DNA from 3 places in the Massilia sp. DD77 genome. Region 1 is predicted to be linked to each of the others. Evidence: predicted binding sites of a transcription regulator. Region 1 holds the regulator's gene; each other region holds the start of a gene.

Region 1 (5,500 bases):
CGAAGCGGTCTTCATCTCGAATGACGGCGCCCTGCACGAGCGCCAGTGCGCAGAGAACCCGTCGCTGAACCCGTGCGCCTTCGAATTCGTCTACCTGGCGCGTCCCGATTCGGTCATCGACGGCGCCTCGGTCTACGCCACCCGCCTGCGCATGGGCGAATACCTGGCCGACAAGATCCGCAAGGAGATTCCGGTCGACGAGATCGACGTCGTGATGCCGATTCCGGATTCCTCGCGTCCGGCCGCGATCCAGCTGGCCCTCAAGCTCGGCGTGGAATACCGCGAAGGCTTCATCAAGAACCGCTACATCGGCCGCACCTTCATCATGCCGGGCCAGGGCATGCGCCGCAAATCCGTGCGCCAGAAGCTCAACGCGATCAGCTCCGAATTCAAGGACAAGAACGTGCTGCTGGTCGACGATTCGATCGTGCGCGGCACCACCAGCCGCGAGATCGTGCAGATGGCGCGCGAAGCGGGCGCCCGCAAGGTGTTCTTCGCCTCGGCCGCGCCGCCGGTGCTGTACCCGAACGTGTACGGCATCGACATGCCGACCCGCGACGAGCTGATCGCCCACGGCCGCACGGTCGAGGAAGTCTGCACCGAGATCACCGCCGACCGTGTGGTCTACCAGGACGTCGACGCGCTGAAGCGCGCGATCTCGGACGTCAACCCGGCGCTGAAGAACTTCGAGGCCTCGTGCTTCGACGGCGTGTACGTGACCGGCGACGTGACCCCGGAATACCTCGACAAGCTGGAATCGGCGCGCCACAACCCGAGCAAGGCCACGGTCGAGGATCCGGTGCGCACTCAGCTCAACCTGAATCCGCCGGTCGCCGCCGAGTAGGTTCGCCATGACCGAGTCCAACAAGTACGGCTTCACCACCACGATCCTGCACAATGATCGCCGCAAGGCGATCGAGCAGGGCTCGCTGCACAAGCCGGTGCACACCTCGGTGGCCTTCGGCTACGGCGATGCGCGCCAGCTGGCCTCGGTCTTCCAGGGCAAGGAACCGGGCTTCCGCTACGGCCGCCAGGGCAACCCGACCGTCGGCGCGCTCGAGGACAAGATCACGAAGATGGAAGACGGTGTCGCCTCGCTGTGCTTCGCCACCGGCATGGGCGCCATCGGCGCGCTGTTCCAGGCGCTGCTCAAGGCGGGCGACCACATCGTCTCCTCGTCCTTCCTGTTCGGGAACACCAACAGCCTGTGGCAGACGGTCGCGGGGCAGGGCGTCGATGTCAGCTTTGTCGACGCCACCGACGCCGGCCAGGTCGAGGCGGCGCTCACGCCGAACACTCGCCTGGTGTTCGTCGAGACCATCGCCAATCCGCGCACCCAGGTGGCGGACCTGGCCCGCATCGGCAAGCTGTGCCGCGAGCGCGGCATCCTTTACGTGGTCGACAACACCATGACCACGCCTTGGCTGTTCCGCCCCAAGGCGGTCGGCGCCGGCCTGGTGGTCAATTCGCTGACCAAGTCGATCGGCGGCCACGGCATCGCGCTGGGCGGCGCCCTGACCGACACCGGCCTGTTCGATTGGAGCGCCTATCCGAACATCGCCCAGAATTTCCGCAAGCAGCCGCCGCAGGCCCAGGGCATGGCCCAGCTGCGCGCGAAGGCCTTGCGCGACTTCGGCGCGGCGCTCGGTCCGGAAGCGGCCCACCACATCGCGGTGGGCGCCGAGACCCTGGCGCTGCGCATGGAACGCACCAGCGCGAACGCCCTGGCGCTGGCCCGGATGCTGGAGGCCGATGAGCGGGTCTCCGCGGTCCACTATCCGGGCCTGGCTTCGCATCCGCAGAACGGCATCGTCAAGGAGCTGTTCCGTTCGGGCGGTTCGCTGCTGTCCTTCGAGCTGAAGGAAGGCATCGACTGCTTCGACTACCTGAACCGCCTCAAGCTCGGCATCCCGGCCAGCAACCTGGGTGACACCCGCACCCTGGTGATCCCGGTGGCGCATACCATCTTCTTCGAGATGGGCGCGGAGCGCCGCGCCAGCATGGGCATCGCGGAGTCCCTGATCCGCGTCTCGGTGGGCATCGAGGACACCGACGACCTGCTGGCGGACTTCCGCCAGGCGCTCGGCGCGTAAATACCGGGCCGACTGCATGCCGGCCCCGTTCCACGCCGTTTTTGTTTCAGCGGTTGAGCAGGGTGGGGGAATGCCGCTATCATGGGCCTTCGATTTGCTACCTTCATCGCTGCCCATGAAACGCTCCCTGTCCGTTCTCGCCTTCTCCCTCCTGCTGTCCACCACCGCCCTTGCAGGTCCGCTCGAAGACGCCCATGCCGCCTTCGCCAAGAAGGACTACCCGGCCGCGCTCAAGCTGTACACTAAACTGTCCGACGCCGGCAATCCGGAAGCGCAGCAGCACCTGGCGCAGATGTACTGGTATGGCGAAGCGGGGCAGGTGGACGAGGCCAAGGCCGAGGCCCTGTTCCGCAAGGCGGCCGCCAAGGGCAACAAGGTGGCGGCGGCCTCGCTCGAGGTGATGAAGCAGCGCGTGGAGCGCCGCGCGGACATCGACTACTGGGTCAAGGGCTACGACGGTTCGGAACTGAGGTCCGGCGAGTTCGCCTGCAAGGCGCCGCGTATTCCCAGCATGTCCAAGATCAACGAGGAGATCGACCGCGTCAGCGGCGCGGTCACCACCTGGCAGAACTGCTACAACAAGTTCGTGACGAACCTGAACGCATCCTCACCGCTGACCAAGAAGATCCCGGCGGATATCGCCAAGCTGATGAGCAAACAGGAGACCGAGGCGGCCCAGGCTCACCTGGAGCGGGTGCGCGAGAACCTGGCGGAAGAGGCGAAGGTGAGTTCCAAGCTGATCCTGGCGGATTTCGCGGCCTGGCGCGCGGCGACCGAGGCGTATGTGGCGGAGCACAATGCGATGATCAAGAATAGTGCGGGGGATGGGTCGATCAAGTCGAAGGTGAAGTGAGCGTGCCTGGCTGATCCAGCAAACCTGGGTCCCCGCCTGCGCGGGGATGACGTTAATTTAAGGTGATGAGTATCCCGAGCCTACGACTTTGGCCGCGCTATCAAATCCGTCGTCCCCGCGAAGGCGGGGATCCAAGTTCGTAGCGCAGAGTTACCGCAACAGGCACTTAGTGCCAGCTACGCATCAACCCCACCGCCAGCCCCTCGAGCGCGAACTCGTCGCCCGGTTCCACCCGGATCACCTTGAAGTCCGGATTCTCCGGCAGCAGCTCGACGGTATTGCCCGTCTTGCGGTAGCGCTTGACGGTGACTTCCTCGCCGATGCGGGCGACGATGATCTGCCCGTTCTTGGCGCTGTCGATCTTCTTCACCGCCAGGAAGTCGCCGTCGCAGATGCCCGCGTCGCGCATCGACCAGCCCTTGACCTTCAGCAGAAAGTCCGGCCGCGCCGAGAACATGGCGGCGTCGACGCTATAGGTGGCTTCCACGTGTTCCTGGGCCAGGATGGGCGAGCCGGCGGCCACGCGGCCGACCAGGGGCAGGGACATCATCAGGGCCGGCGGCGGCATCGGGATCTGCTCGACGCTGGCGCCGACCAGGCGGATACCGCGCGAGGTGCCCGGCGAAATCTCGATCGCGCCCTTGCGCGCCAGGGCCTGCAGGTGCTCCTCGGCCGCATTGGCCGACCGGAAGCCTAGTTCAGCCGCGATTTCGGCGCGTGTCGGCGGGAAGCCGGTGTTTTCGATCGCTTCCTTGATCAGGTTGAGGATCTGTTCTTGCCTTGCAGTGAGCTTGATCATGGATGTGGTACGGCAATGGTTATAGGAGCAGACTGTATTTTTGTACAGTATTCTGGTATGCGCAAGGGGAAACGCGCGAAAAGTGTAAAAAAATTGTGCAGCGCGGGGTGGGGAGGGCGGATTTCCGTGGTTCGCACGCAAACTTGGATCCCCGCCTGCGCGGGGATGACGTTGATCGGCGAAATCGGAAGATCACTCTCCGGGGCTTCGGCTCGCGCCCTTCGCACGTCATCCCCGCGAAGGCGGGGACCCAAGTCCGTAGCAAACCGCCAACATTATTCGAGCGCAGCGAGCCCCCTCGACCCAACATACCATTTCCCATCCCCGTACTTTTCAGGCTATAATCGAAGGCTTTCCCTTCCCACACTCGTCTTGACGCCGAGGTGGGCATTTGTTTAAACGTCCTCAAGGAGTGTTGCATGCGTCATTATGAAATCGTTTTTATCGTCCACCCGGACCAGAGCGAGCAAGTCCCGGCGATGATCGAGCGTTACAAGACCACGGTGACCAGCCGCGGCGGTAACATCCATCGCGTGGAAGACTGGGGCCGTCGCCAGATGGCTTACCAGATCCAGAAGCTGCCGAAGGCACACTACATCTGCATGAACATCGAGTGCGACAACGAGACCCTGGTCGAGCTGGAAACCGCATTCAAATTCAATGATGCCGTCCTGCGTCATCTGACCGTTAAGATGAAGAAGGCCGAAACCGCACCGTCGCCGATGATGAAGTCGGTCCAGCGCGAAGACGCAGCCAAGAGCCACCGCGCAGAAGCAGCAGCCGCTGCCCCGGCCGCAGCTGCTTAAGTTTTTCTCCAGGAATCCATAGTATTCGGTAGTAGTGAACCAGCTCGAGCTCGAAGCGACCATCGCCGAGCGTGATGTCCTGCGCTACACCCCGGCCGGCGTACCCATCGTGTCCGCCATCCTGATGCATAGTAGCCAACAGGAAGAAGCCGGAGTCGCCAGGCTCGTCGAGTTTGAAATCCCCGCCTTTGCGGCGGGTGAGATTTCAGGCAGGTTCGGCAGCGCGGAACTCGGCGCCAGCTACCGCTTCACCGGATTCCTTGCAAAGAAAAACCGCAACAGCAAAGCCCTGGTGTTTCACATCATTGATTTTCAAGCCGCTTAAGCGGCATTAGATAGATACAGGAGCCTCAAAATGGCATTCGGTAAAAAGTTCGACAAAAACAAAGCTAAAGAAAAACTCAAGCGCAAGCAGCAGAACCCGCTGTTCAAGCGCAAGAAGTTCTGCCGCTTCACCGCCGCCGGCGTGGAACAGGTGGACTACAAGGACGTCGACACCCTGAAGGACTTCGTCCAGGAAAACGGCAAGATCATGCCGGCACGCCTGACCGGCACCAAGGCGCACTACCAGCGCCAGGTTGACACCGCCATCAAGCGCGCCCGCTACCTCGCGCTGCTGCCGTACACCGACCTGCACAACGCCTAATCGTCGGCCACGACAGTCAAAAGATCCTGGAGAAAAATATGCAAGTCATTCTGTTGGAAAAAGTTGTTAACGTCGGCAACCTGGGCGACGTGGTGAAAGTCAAGGACGGTTACGCACGTAACTTCCTGATCCCGCAAAAAATGGCGCGCCGCGCTACCCAGTCGGCTGTGGCCGAGTTCGAAGCCAAGCGCGCCGAACTGGAAAAGGCTGCCGCTGAAAAGCTGGCCGCTGCCCAGGCGCAAGGCGACAAGCTGAGCGGCATGACCGTCACCATCGCCCAGAAAGCCGGCGTGGACGGCCGTC
Region 2 (5,500 bases), on a different contig from region 1:
GGATTTCGCTCGGCACGTAATCTGCGACGACATCTAGCCGCGTCTTGGCACGAGCAGATTCCGTTAGAGTACGGAAAGGGGCCTCGTTATCATTTGGTGCAGCTTTCATTCTTTCACCTCTAACGGAATTCATGGGCCTAGCTGTCCTATTTTCTTTGTTGACTCCAGCCTGCTATCTAGTCAATCTTCATTATCAGCGAATATTGGCACTCGCGCATAACGATCGACAAGCTGCGGTTCGACTGCTGTTTGTCGGGTATACGCGCTTTTTGGCATGGGTATGCCGAAACCAGTTCGATAATTAGTGATCCTGTTTATGGCCTTTTCGATGAGGCGATAGGATCGTATGTTGGAGATTCGGTCTTTTTTGCTCTGGGTCGGTTCACCTATCTCTGTTTTTTCGTCGTTGGCTGTCCTTGCAATGTCCTCGATGGCTTTCTGATGCGTCAGTTGGCGGCCAAGAACATCGTAAGCCATTTTTGTATTTGTCTTCCTCGCCTTTGCCGCGTTGGCCAGTACCTCCTCTACATATAAACACAGATCAGAGGTATTCGTGCTAATTAATGTGCATACTGTGAAATTATCTCGGTAGGCCGGATCATGAAGGTATATGTTATTGAGGTTGTGAGGGTGATATGAGATTGTGACTTTAAATCGGCCCTTTCCACGTGCCTTGGTGAACCAATTTCGCTGGTGCACCTCTGCAGAATAATAGTTCCGACCTAAGAAGCTAATTCCATTTGCAGTTACACTCACCTCAGCTGTTGGGAGTAGCGCAAATATGAGTTTGTTTTCAGAATGACGTACGAGGGCTCCCATGCGGTTTCGGCTGCCCCATTTCCATAGATGAGACGGTATTGCAGGGATTTCCTGCGCTACCATCGAATTTTCTAGCGGATAGCCATTGATTGGCGTAGTGTTGTGTTCAAGTATGCAGTGGATAGCAATCTTTGTGAATTCATGTAGGGTCAACGATGCATCAAGTCGATAATCTGGACCAGTGCGCTGGACAAAGTCCTTTTCTACATATCCTTTTACGTCTGCGGCAAATTTTGCAGGAAGTAGACGGAATTGCCTCTCTACTATCCCTTTCCAATCCGCTCTGTAAGGCGGTGTGTTTTCCACATCGAGCACTTCGGCAAGTCTGTCAGCTTGTTTAGAAAGAAGTTCGCCTCGGTCGCCTAGTAGAACACTAGCTAATGGCGTATTTGGCCACTCATCCGGATCGATTTCTATATCGAATTGTCTGCAAAATTCAACTTTGTTCAAAGTCACGTTATGGATAGCCATCATTGCTGTTGCCCATGACGCCTGTTCCAGCCCGATGTATAGGCCAACGATCAAGCGCGACCAGACATCGATGACGACATAAAATACGGGACGCCCCACAATCGTATTACGATCGATCCTCGAAACTAAGTACACATCAGCAATGGTGGCATCGATCTGGTAACGGTAGCCTGGGCCGATTGATTCGAACGTGCTATTACCAAGTAGCGGTCGTAATGTTTTTTCGAAATATGTCCTACCTTTTCTTGCTATTACTACATCGTATTCTTCATTTTGTTTTTTGTACCAATAAATAAATTGCTGGTATGTTGGGATTTCATCCGGATGTGTAATTGATATTTTTCCCTTGCTATCGATGGTGATTTTGTCTCGGTAATAGTGGTGGATCATTTTGAGGTAAGCAAGCTTCAATGTTGCCTTCTTGTTTTTCTTATAAAATAGATTCGTCGCTACCCGTATTATATTTCTGTGTTCTTCGGAGATATTCATGCCGATACCGGGGGTTTTCGATCGTGGAGCACCGCGTTTGACTTCCACCGTGGTATCGCCTTCCGGGGTGATAAGAGTTTTTGCTCTACTTGGTTTTATTTTTCCAGGGGCGCCGCAATTGTTGCGTTTGCCAAAGAGTGCTGAAGGTGTGCAACCCATCTGCCAGTATTCGCATAGCCAATCTCGAATACTGTCGACGTGACAATTTGTTTCAACGGCTCGTATAGATATTTTATTGTTTCGGTAACGAGACTCAAAGATCGCCGGTATATCCTTCACCAAGGGTTCAATGGTAGTCCAAGCTTTTTCTTTTCGAGATATCATCCCGTCAGTTAGTGCGTGGCTAAACGGTAAATCTAGCGTTGGATCGTTGATGATTTCCAAATCACCATTTTCCAGCATGCTCGACCATTCACAATGACTTGAAATTCCTGGCGAACAGCGACGGCCGCGCATCGGTATGGAAACGATTAGGTCATTCCCCTGGGATACATAAAGAATCCGCTTGGTATCTTGATTTTGGGGCAAGCAGATAACGGTGTTTTTAATTAAAGCATTCATCTGAATTGACGAAAGGTATCTAGTTTTTTGTTCACTTTAATTTCTGAGATTGGTGTATCCCATATTTGTTCGCGGTTCAAATTGGTTTGCAGCAGACGTGTTGAGAGCAAGTGTCGAGCTATCATAAGGTGAGCTCCCGGCTCATCTGCAAACTGTGCGTCTAGCGCCTTGCATGTATCAGCTAATCCTGATTCATCACTTCCTTTGTGCCGGATACGAACAATAAGGTTCTGGGCAAGCTTGGAAAAATATCCGTTGCGTGGCTCCACAAAATTGGAAAAGTCACTGTATTGTCGTAGCCATTGCAGGCTGCGCTTGAGGTGGAGCGGTATGTCGTGTTCTGTCAAAATTTGGAATTTGATGTTTCTTTCCAACCAGTATACTTCTTCAATCTTGAGCTTCTCCTTAGTGCGAGGTTTTTCAAGGTGAGCATTAGGTTTTATTGAAACAGCCTTATATGTCACTTTTCCCGCGTTTTTATATGTGATGACTAGGTCTGTGGTCATGACCAACTTGGTATCGCTCGTTGGGTCTTTTGGATGCTTGAAGCCTAACACTGATGCAATGCGGATGGTGTCGGCTCGGCTCAAGGCAAACTGCTCACGTATATCGATGACTGTCTCATCCATATCGAATGTTAAGCAGTGCGCGTATTCAATATCAGAGAGTAAGTGAAGTACCCGGCCGTTTAGTTTGCTGTATATTCGATGTGACCGGCCACGACTTGGAACGTCCCGTACGAAAAGATATGGGGAATACTTCCCCCCAACTCCTTGGCCGCGTCCTTGACTTAACAATTTCTGGATATCTGATTCATTTCGTGTGTATCGCTTTTTAGCCATTTTCGACTCCTTGGCTGCTCTGCGTTTGCTGACAACTCTTCACAAAACCTTTGAGTCGCTCAGTAATGGATAACTGGCAAATGATTCATCAAGAAAACTTTGCTTGGGAATTGCTTTGGGTCATGGCCTGCCGTGTTTTGTAAGTATCAATAAATATAACTATGTTTACCGAGCAGATGCAATTCATTTCACGAGAATGGAATAGTTTGTTGCGTAGTTGGTGAACAAAATTCGGACTTACCCTTCAGTAAAGCTGTTATTTTGCAATAATAGTTTTATAGGTACGCGGAATTTAGAAAGTGTAGAGTTCCAATTGGAGTGTTTTTTGCTGTGGAGATAGTGGTTGGCCTGCTGAAGCGGCACTGAAAACACCGCAGGCACTCAATTGCTGTCGCAGCTAGCAACGCTGACTAAAGCCGCTCAGGCCGACAGCGGCTGGCTGAAGAAGGCCAGCATGCTGCTTGCCAGGGCGCGCTGGAAGGGTTTGCCCATCGGCGAGCAACGGGCCGCAGCATAGCGAATGAGCGCAACGATCACTGCCGCGCGGGCAGAGCGCGTAGTTGACCTTGCAAACGTTGTCAGGTTTGACTGGCATTCTGTAAGCATTCACGATTGCCGCGTCATGGTTTGACAATATGACTATTGCGCCCGCGCCGTAGACGCATGGCGCCCCTTACCATCGCCGTGGCACAAGCCGAAGCTGATACCGTACGCGCAAGGCTAGACGTCGTCCGCAGTGCGGGTCCCCGGCCTTGGGATCAGCGCCGGCACCAGCGCTACCAGCACAGCGGCGATTCAACGGCTGGAATTGCTGTCTTGTTCTTCTTCCTGCGGTAGGCTCTACGACCTACCTCCTGCAGCTCGCGGGAGTTGTCCTGTATGAGGCATCATATGTTGCCAATTGGACACATCTGCAAATGCTTCTCATACGATTTTTGCTACTGCACTTCAGGTACACGCGTCCACGCCTTGCTAAAACCTAATCAATCATATACTGTATGGGCATACAGTATTGTGAGGCTGATATGTTACCTAAGATCCATTCGACGCCGGAGTCGATTCACCCGTCGCTATGGCGCGCTTCGCAGCTCGGCCGTTCGAGCACGCGTTGTGTTGACACCGGCCATCCTGTCTTATCTGCCCAGTTACCGGGAGGGGGATGGCCGACCAGTAGCATAGTTGAGCTGCATTTACGTCAGCCTGGTACAGGCGAGCTGAGGCTTCTGCAGCCTGCACTGGCAGCAGCTGGTAAGCGTCGGGTAATGATGATTCAGCCGCCACATGTCCCAAATTTAATCGCGTTGGCTGCAATGGGATTGAATCCATTACAAGTTACCTGGGTACAGCCTGATCGCACAGCTGATGCCCTTTGGGCTGCCGAACAAGTTCTCCGAAATGGCGGATGTCACGCTCTTTTGTTTTGGCCAGGTCACATTCGAAATGAGAGCCTGCGACGCTTGAGTTTGGCTGCTGCCGACGGAGAAAGCCTTTTCTTTTTGTTCCGTCCGCTCGCAGCAGCGCAGGATCCTTCGCCTGCGCCGCTTCGGATCGGGGTTCGGCCAGCGCGCGGCGGTGTTGAGATCGACTTCCTAAAACGTCGGGGGCCACAGCGCGAAACTACACTGTTCCTACCCTTGTCTCCCTCCTTTGTTCATCGTCATGCGCCTGTGGATCGGACTATATCTACCCCAGCTTCCACTCGAGGTCTTCGAGCCGAGTTGGTCCAGTAACAGCGTTACGGTCATCCTTGAGCGAGAGAAGGTTCTAACGATGTCGCGCGGCGCGCGCATGGGGGGTATCAAGCCCGCGATGCGTCGCGGCGGTGTGTTAATGCTGGCACCGGATGCTCGGATCCATGAACGCACCGCTGCCCGGGAAGAAGCTGCACTACAGGCCGTCGCGATGGCAATGCTTCAATACACGCCACAAGTGACGTTGGCGGACGAGTCGACGCTGTTGCTGGATATCGGCGCGAGTTTGCGGTTGTTCGGTGGTATCCGATCGTTATGTAGACGCGTTCGCGCGGACCTTCGTGGTTTGGGATTTACTGGGAAGTTAAGCTGCGCTCCAACGGCGCGGGCAGCGTGGATGCTTGCGCGCGTTGGCGGCGGCCGCATGTTAAAGCAACAGTCATCAGAGCGAGCGCTGTATCGTCTTCCAGTCACAGTTTTGCCAGCGGCGAGGCCCTTCGCTAGCTGGTTTGAAGGAATTGGCTGCGATACGATCGGTGACTTGCGACGGCTGCCGCGGCCTGGTCTTCAACGTCGATGTGGCCGTGCATTGCTCGATCTCCTTGATCGCGCGTTCGGCAGCCTTCC
Region 3 (5,500 bases), on a different contig from region 1:
AGGCCGCTGCCCTGGGTGTTGCTGCCCAGGATGCGGTAGAAGCGCTCGAACACGCGCTCGCGCTCGGCCGGCGCGATGCCGGGACCGGTGTCCTCGACCTCGAGCTGGGCGCGCTCGTCCTCGCGGCGCACGCGCACGGTGACGCTGCCGCCGGCGGGGGTGTAGCGCAGCGCATTGTCGATCAGGTTCGACAGCAGTTCGCGCAGCATCATCGGGTTGCCGGCGATGTGGATGGCTTCCTCGGGCGGCTCGAAGCCGAGGTCGATCTGGTGCGCGAACGAGGCCTGCACCCAGTCCTGCACGGTCTCGCGCGCCACGCGCGGCAGGTCGACCTCGCCGAAGGCCAGGCCGGCCTGGGGCTGGTTCTCGGCGCGCGCCAGGGCCAGCAGCTGGTTGACCAGGCGGGTGGCCGATTCCGAGCTCTTGGCCACCTGCTCGAGCGAACGGCGGATCTCGTCCGGGTCGATCTGGCGCAGCGCCAGCTCGGACTGCATGCGCATGCCGGCCAGCGGCGTCTTCATCTGGTGCGCGGCGTCGGCGATGAAGCGCTTCTGCATCTCGATGGTCTGGGCCAGGCGTTCCAGCATGTCGTTGAAGGAGCCGACCAGCGGCGAGATCTCTTCCGGCACCTGGCGCGGATCAATCGGCGACAAGTCGTCCTGGGGACGGGCGCGGATGCGCTCCTGCAGGTCGGCCAGCGGGGTCAGGCCGCGCGACAGCGCAAACCACACCAGGGCCAGGATCACCGGCAGGATGATGAACTGGGGCAGGATCACGCCCTTGATGATTTCGTTGGCCAGGTGGGCGCGCTTGTCGAGCGTCTCGGCCACCTGTACCAATGCAAGCTCCGGCGCGGCGGCATCCGAGCGTTCGCGCAGCGGATCCAGGTTGAGGTAGGAATACGCCACCCGCACCGGGATGCCGTGGAAGCTGTCGTTGCGGAAGGCCACCGCGCCGCCGCGCGCCGCGTCGTCGGCGCTGCCGGGTTTGGGGCGCGGCAGGTCGCGGTCGCCGTCGAGATGTTCGCCGGCCGGGCCGTTGATCAGGAAGTAGACGCTGTCGACGTCGTCGGCGCGCAGGATGTCGACCGCGCGCGCCGGCAGTTGGGCGGTGACACGCCCGTCCACGCTGCGCACCTGCTGGCTCAGCACTGTCACCCGGTCTTCCAGCGCGTCGTCGAAAGGCTGGTTGGCGATCGACTTGGCCACCAGGTAGGTGATCGCGATGCTCATCGGCCACAGCAGCAGCAGCGGGGCCAGCATCCAGTCGAGGATTTCGCCGAACAGCGAGTGGCGGATGTTCTCGTCCGGCTCGGGGTTGGGCGGGACGTAGAGCGGCTCGGCCGGCTCGTCGTCGAGCCCGGGACCGAACCCGGAGGTGAGCTCGCCCTCGCGGTCGTTCACTTGTTCTCTGCGCCGGGCGGCGCCGTGCGCGGCGCCTCGCTGAATTTCTCGAGGCAGTAGCCGAGGCCGCGCACGGTGGCGATGCGCACGCCGCCGACCTCGATCTTCTTGCGCAGGCGGTGCACGTAGACCTCGATCGCGTTGTTCGAGACTTCCTCGCCCCATTCGCACAGGTGGTCGACCAGCTGCTCCTTCGACACCAGGCGGCCGGAGCGCGCCAGCAGCACTTCGAGCAGGCCCAGCTCGCGCGCGGACAGGTCGAGCATCTGGTCGTTGATATAAGCGCTGCGGCCGACCTGGTCGTAGACCAGCGGGCCATGGCGCACCACGGCCGGGCCGCCGCCGGCGCCGCGCCGGGTGAGGGCGCGCACCCGCGCCTCGAGCTCGGACAGGGCGAAGGGCTTGGCCATGTAGTCGTCGGCGCCCAGGTCCAGGCCCTCGACGCGCTGCTCGACCGAGTCGGCGGCGGTGAGGATCAGCACCGGCAGGTGCGAGGCGCGCGCGCGCAGGCGCCGCAGCACCTCCAGGCCCGACATCTTGGGCAGGCCCAGGTCGAGGATGAGCAGGTCGAACTCCTGCGTGGACAGCGCGGTGTCGGCATCCTGGCCGTTCTTTACACAATCGATGGCATAGCCGGATTGGCGCAGGGAGCGCGTCAGCCCATCGGCAAGTACGCTATCATCTTCGGCGAGCAAAATTCGCATGGGGCACCTCGGGAAAACCGTTAGACCTTCAACAAGTCCGTATTGTGTTTGATTTGTCGCAACAATGCGAGTCTTGACCGCGCAACAGGTACTCGTCATTTCACATTTTGTGCTTGCCAAAACCACTGGATTTTTATACAGTAGTGACTCTTGATTCGGGCCGTATCGACCCTACCTTGCCTACTCCACGATTGAAAGTACACCATGGACGACAAAAAACTCGCAGTAAACGCCTCTGAAAAAGGCAAAGCGCTGGCAGCCGCCCTGGCGCAAATCGAAAAGCAGTTCGGCAAGGGCTCGGTCATGCGCATGGACACCAATGCGCCGGTCGAAGAAGTGCAGACTGTTTCCACCGGCTCGCTGGGCCTGGACATCGCGCTCGGCGTCGGTGGCCTGCCGCGCGGCCGTATCGTTGAGATCTACGGTCCGGAATCGTCGGGCAAGACGACCCTGACCCTGCAGACCATCGCCCAGATGCAAAAGCTGGGCGGCACCTGCGCCTTCATCGACGCCGAGCACGCGCTCGACGTGGGTTACGCACAAAAGCTGGGCATCAACCTGTCCGAACTGCTGATCTCGCAGCCGGACACCGGCGAACAGGCCCTGGAAATCACCGACGCCCTGGTGCGTTCGGGTTCGGTCGACCTGGTGGTCATCGACTCGGTGGCGGCACTGACCCCGCGCGCCGAGATCGAAGGCGACATGGGCGATTCGCTGCCGGGCCTGCAGGCGCGACTGATGTCGCAGGCGCTGCGCAAGCTGACCGCCTCGATCAACCGCACCAACACCCTGGTCATCTTCATCAACCAGATCCGTATGAAGATCGGCGTGATGTTCGGCAGCCCGGAAACCACGACCGGCGGTAACGCGCTGAAGTTCTACGCCTCCGTGCGCCTGGACATCCGCCGTACCGGTTCGATCAAGTCGGGCGACGAGGTGATCGGTAACGAAACCAAGGTCAAGGTCGTCAAGAACAAGATCGCGCCGCCGTTCAAGGAAGCCCACTTCGACATCCTGTACGGAGAAGGCACCTCGCGCGAAGGCGAAATCCTGGATCTGGGCGCCGACAACAAGGTCGTCGAGAAGTCGGGTTCCTGGTACAGCTACGGCGGCGAGCGTATCGGTCAAGGCAAGGACAATGCCCGCCTGTTCCTGAAAGAGCGTCCAGCCCTGGCACGCGAGATCGAGAACAAGGTCCGCGCCGCCCTGGGTGTGCGCGAACTGCCGCCGGTTGCGAACGACGACGACAGCCGTCCGAAGCTCCAGGCTGTTGGTGAGTAATTAATCGGCAGGACGGGCCGGCAATCGATCGCCGGTCCCGTCCCGCCGTCACACCATGCCAGCACCCCAACTGAGCCTGAAAGGACGGGCGCTACGCTACCTGTCCCTGCGCGAGCACAGCCGGCTTGAGCTGGGACGCAAGCTGGCCCGTTATGCCGAGGAGGGCGACGACATCGAAGCCCTTCTGGATTTCCTTGAAAAGAACAACTGGCTGTCGCAAGAGCGTTTCGCCGAATCCCTGGTCAACAGGAAGGCGAGCCGCTTCGGCAACAGCCGCGTCATGGCCGAGCTGCAAAGCCACGGCGTCAGCGGCGATGCGCTGGCCGACATCAAGGCCGGGTTGTCCGAAAGCGAGACGGCGCGCGCGCGAGAGGTCTGGCAGCGCAAGTTCGGCCGGGTCGCCCTGGACGCGGCGGAGCGCGCCAAGCAGATGCGCTTCCTGCTGCAACGCGGCTTCTCCCAGCGCGCCGCCCGCACCGCCATGCAAGGCAGTCCGGACGAGGACGAGCTGTAGCAGCACCACACGCAAGACGTCTTCGGACTCGCAATCTCCAGGCGCCAGCGTGGAGCGTCATTCCCGATATGTTTCGGCATATTCCTCAACGGGCAATGGCGCTGCACGCTGGCGCTTTTTCGTTAACTGATTTCCCCACTGGCCGCAAGACCGTCGCACCGGCGCAGGCCGCCAAGTTCCTGGCGCACCAGGGACGCGCGCAAGGCCGCAGACGCGTGACGGCAGGCGCGGGCAAGCCTAGAAATACTTCGACAAATAGAACACCCCCGAGTCGGGAAAGATGGTCGCGATGCGCTTGCCCTCCAGCCGGGGAAGCAGCTTGGCGATGCCCGCCGTCACGCTGCCGCTCGAGCCGCCGGCCAGGATCCCTTCTTCCTGCGCAAGCCGGCGCACCCAGGCCAGCCCATCCTCGTCGGCCACCTGGATCACCTCATCCACTACCGAGGGATCGAAGCTGCTCGAGGGATGGCGCTTGCCGATCCCTTCGATGACGGACGCGAACTCCGACCCCGACTCCCTGTTCTCGAGCAGATCGCGGTAGGAAGAGTTCACGGGTTCGACCCCAATGACGCGGATCGCCGGATTGCGTTCCTTCAGGTAGCGGCCGATGCCGGATATGGTGCCGCCCGAGCCGATCCCGCAAACGAACACGTCGATCTCACCATCCAGCTGCTGCCACAGCTCGGGACCGGTATCCACGTAATGCGCTTCCCTGTTGAGCTCGGAACAATACTGGTCGAGCAGGAAGGCGCCCTTGCGCGCGGCGATCTCCCTCGCCATCGACAGGTAGTCGGACGGGGCCTCTCCATCGCCCTTGTCGGCGCAAACATGCACTTTCGCCCCATAGGTGGCGATGCGCTTGATCTTCTCGCCGCTGGTGGTCGCCGGCACCGTGATCTCGCAGCCCAGCTGGCGCACCGCGCTGGCCATGGCCAACGCCGCGCCCGTATTCCCGGACGAGCTCTCGACGACACACCTGGTCCCCGGAGGAAGGTGCGTGAGCATGTAGCGCACCATGCGATCCTTGATGCTGCCGCCCGGGTTCATGTATTCCAGCTTGGCCACGACATTCGCCGCCGGGAAGAGCCGGCCGAGCTGGACCAAGGGAGTGTTGCCCACCGCTTCCATTACCGACTGCCTTACTTCACGCGCCATGTTCGCCTTCCACGAATTTGCCCGCCGTCCAGTGTATCGTCATGATATGTCATTACGATAAATTTCTCGCAGGCCGCGTGTTCAGGAGGTGGCGGCTGGGTAAGCAGGCTTCTCCATGGCGCACATGGCGCGTACGACCCTTTGGGGTGGCGTTCGGCCCGCACAAGCGCCAGGCCACGGCTCCACGGCCCGGCAAGGCCCTGGATCCTCAAGCGCCATGCCGGACCGGCGCATCCAGCCGTGCCCTGAATCTGCTGAATGCGGCGGCGTTCAAAGGCGCCGAAATGAAAAAGCCCTGGAGCTCGTCGCAGGTTTGGGCAAGCAGGTAATCACGCTGGCGGACGGTCTCGACGCCTTCGGCCACGATGCGCAGGCCGAGCGAGTGGGCCAGGCCGATCATCGCGACCACGACCTTGGCCGAAATGGCGTCGTCAGGCAGGCCG

What was found. The regulator LexA, encoded in region 1, represses DNA repair genes until DNA is damaged. The targets are predictions, from matches to a motif close to ACTGTATNNNNATACAGT.
Region 2: the regulator LexA is predicted to act here: its motif matches at 4,176-4,193, upstream of imuA (translesion DNA synthesis-associated protein ImuA).
Region 3: the regulator LexA is predicted to act here: its motif matches at 2,232-2,249, upstream of recA (recombinase RecA).

What each region holds. Positions count from the first base shown of each region.
Region 1 covers NZ_JBAMDH010000017.1:11,158-16,657, forward strand. Annotated here, with positions in the region: gene purF (amidophosphoribosyltransferase) at 1-844, shown strand, start outside; gene V7778_RS11745 (cystathionine gamma-synthase family protein) at 852-2,093, shown strand; gene V7778_RS11750 (tetratricopeptide repeat protein) at 2,209-2,946, shown strand; gene lexA (transcriptional repressor LexA) at 3,113-3,745, opposite strand; gene rpsF (30S ribosomal protein S6) at 4,165-4,551, shown strand; gene priB (primosomal replication protein N) at 4,586-4,876, shown strand; gene rpsR (30S ribosomal protein S18) at 4,907-5,197, shown strand; gene rplI (50S ribosomal protein L9) at 5,236-5,500, shown strand, end outside.
Region 2 covers NZ_JBAMDH010000011.1:98,047-103,546, forward strand. Annotated here, with positions in the region: gene V7778_RS08390 (ATP-binding protein) at 1-109, opposite strand, end outside; gene V7778_RS08395 (Mu transposase C-terminal domain-containing protein) at 181-2,340, opposite strand; gene V7778_RS08400 (TnsA endonuclease N-terminal domain-containing protein) at 2,337-2,969, opposite strand; gene imuA (translesion DNA synthesis-associated protein ImuA) at 4,208-4,912, shown strand; gene V7778_RS08410 (Y-family DNA polymerase) at 4,842-5,500, shown strand, end outside.
Region 3 covers NZ_JBAMDH010000010.1:104,184-109,683, forward strand. Annotated here, with positions in the region: gene V7778_RS07780 (sensor histidine kinase) at 1-1,403, opposite strand, end outside; gene V7778_RS07785 (response regulator transcription factor) at 1,400-2,107, opposite strand; gene recA (recombinase RecA) at 2,312-3,388, shown strand; gene recX (recombination regulator RecX) at 3,444-3,902, shown strand; gene V7778_RS07800 (PLP-dependent cysteine synthase family protein) at 4,140-5,057, opposite strand; gene V7778_RS07805 (putative bifunctional diguanylate cyclase/phosphodiesterase) at 5,266-5,500, opposite strand, start outside.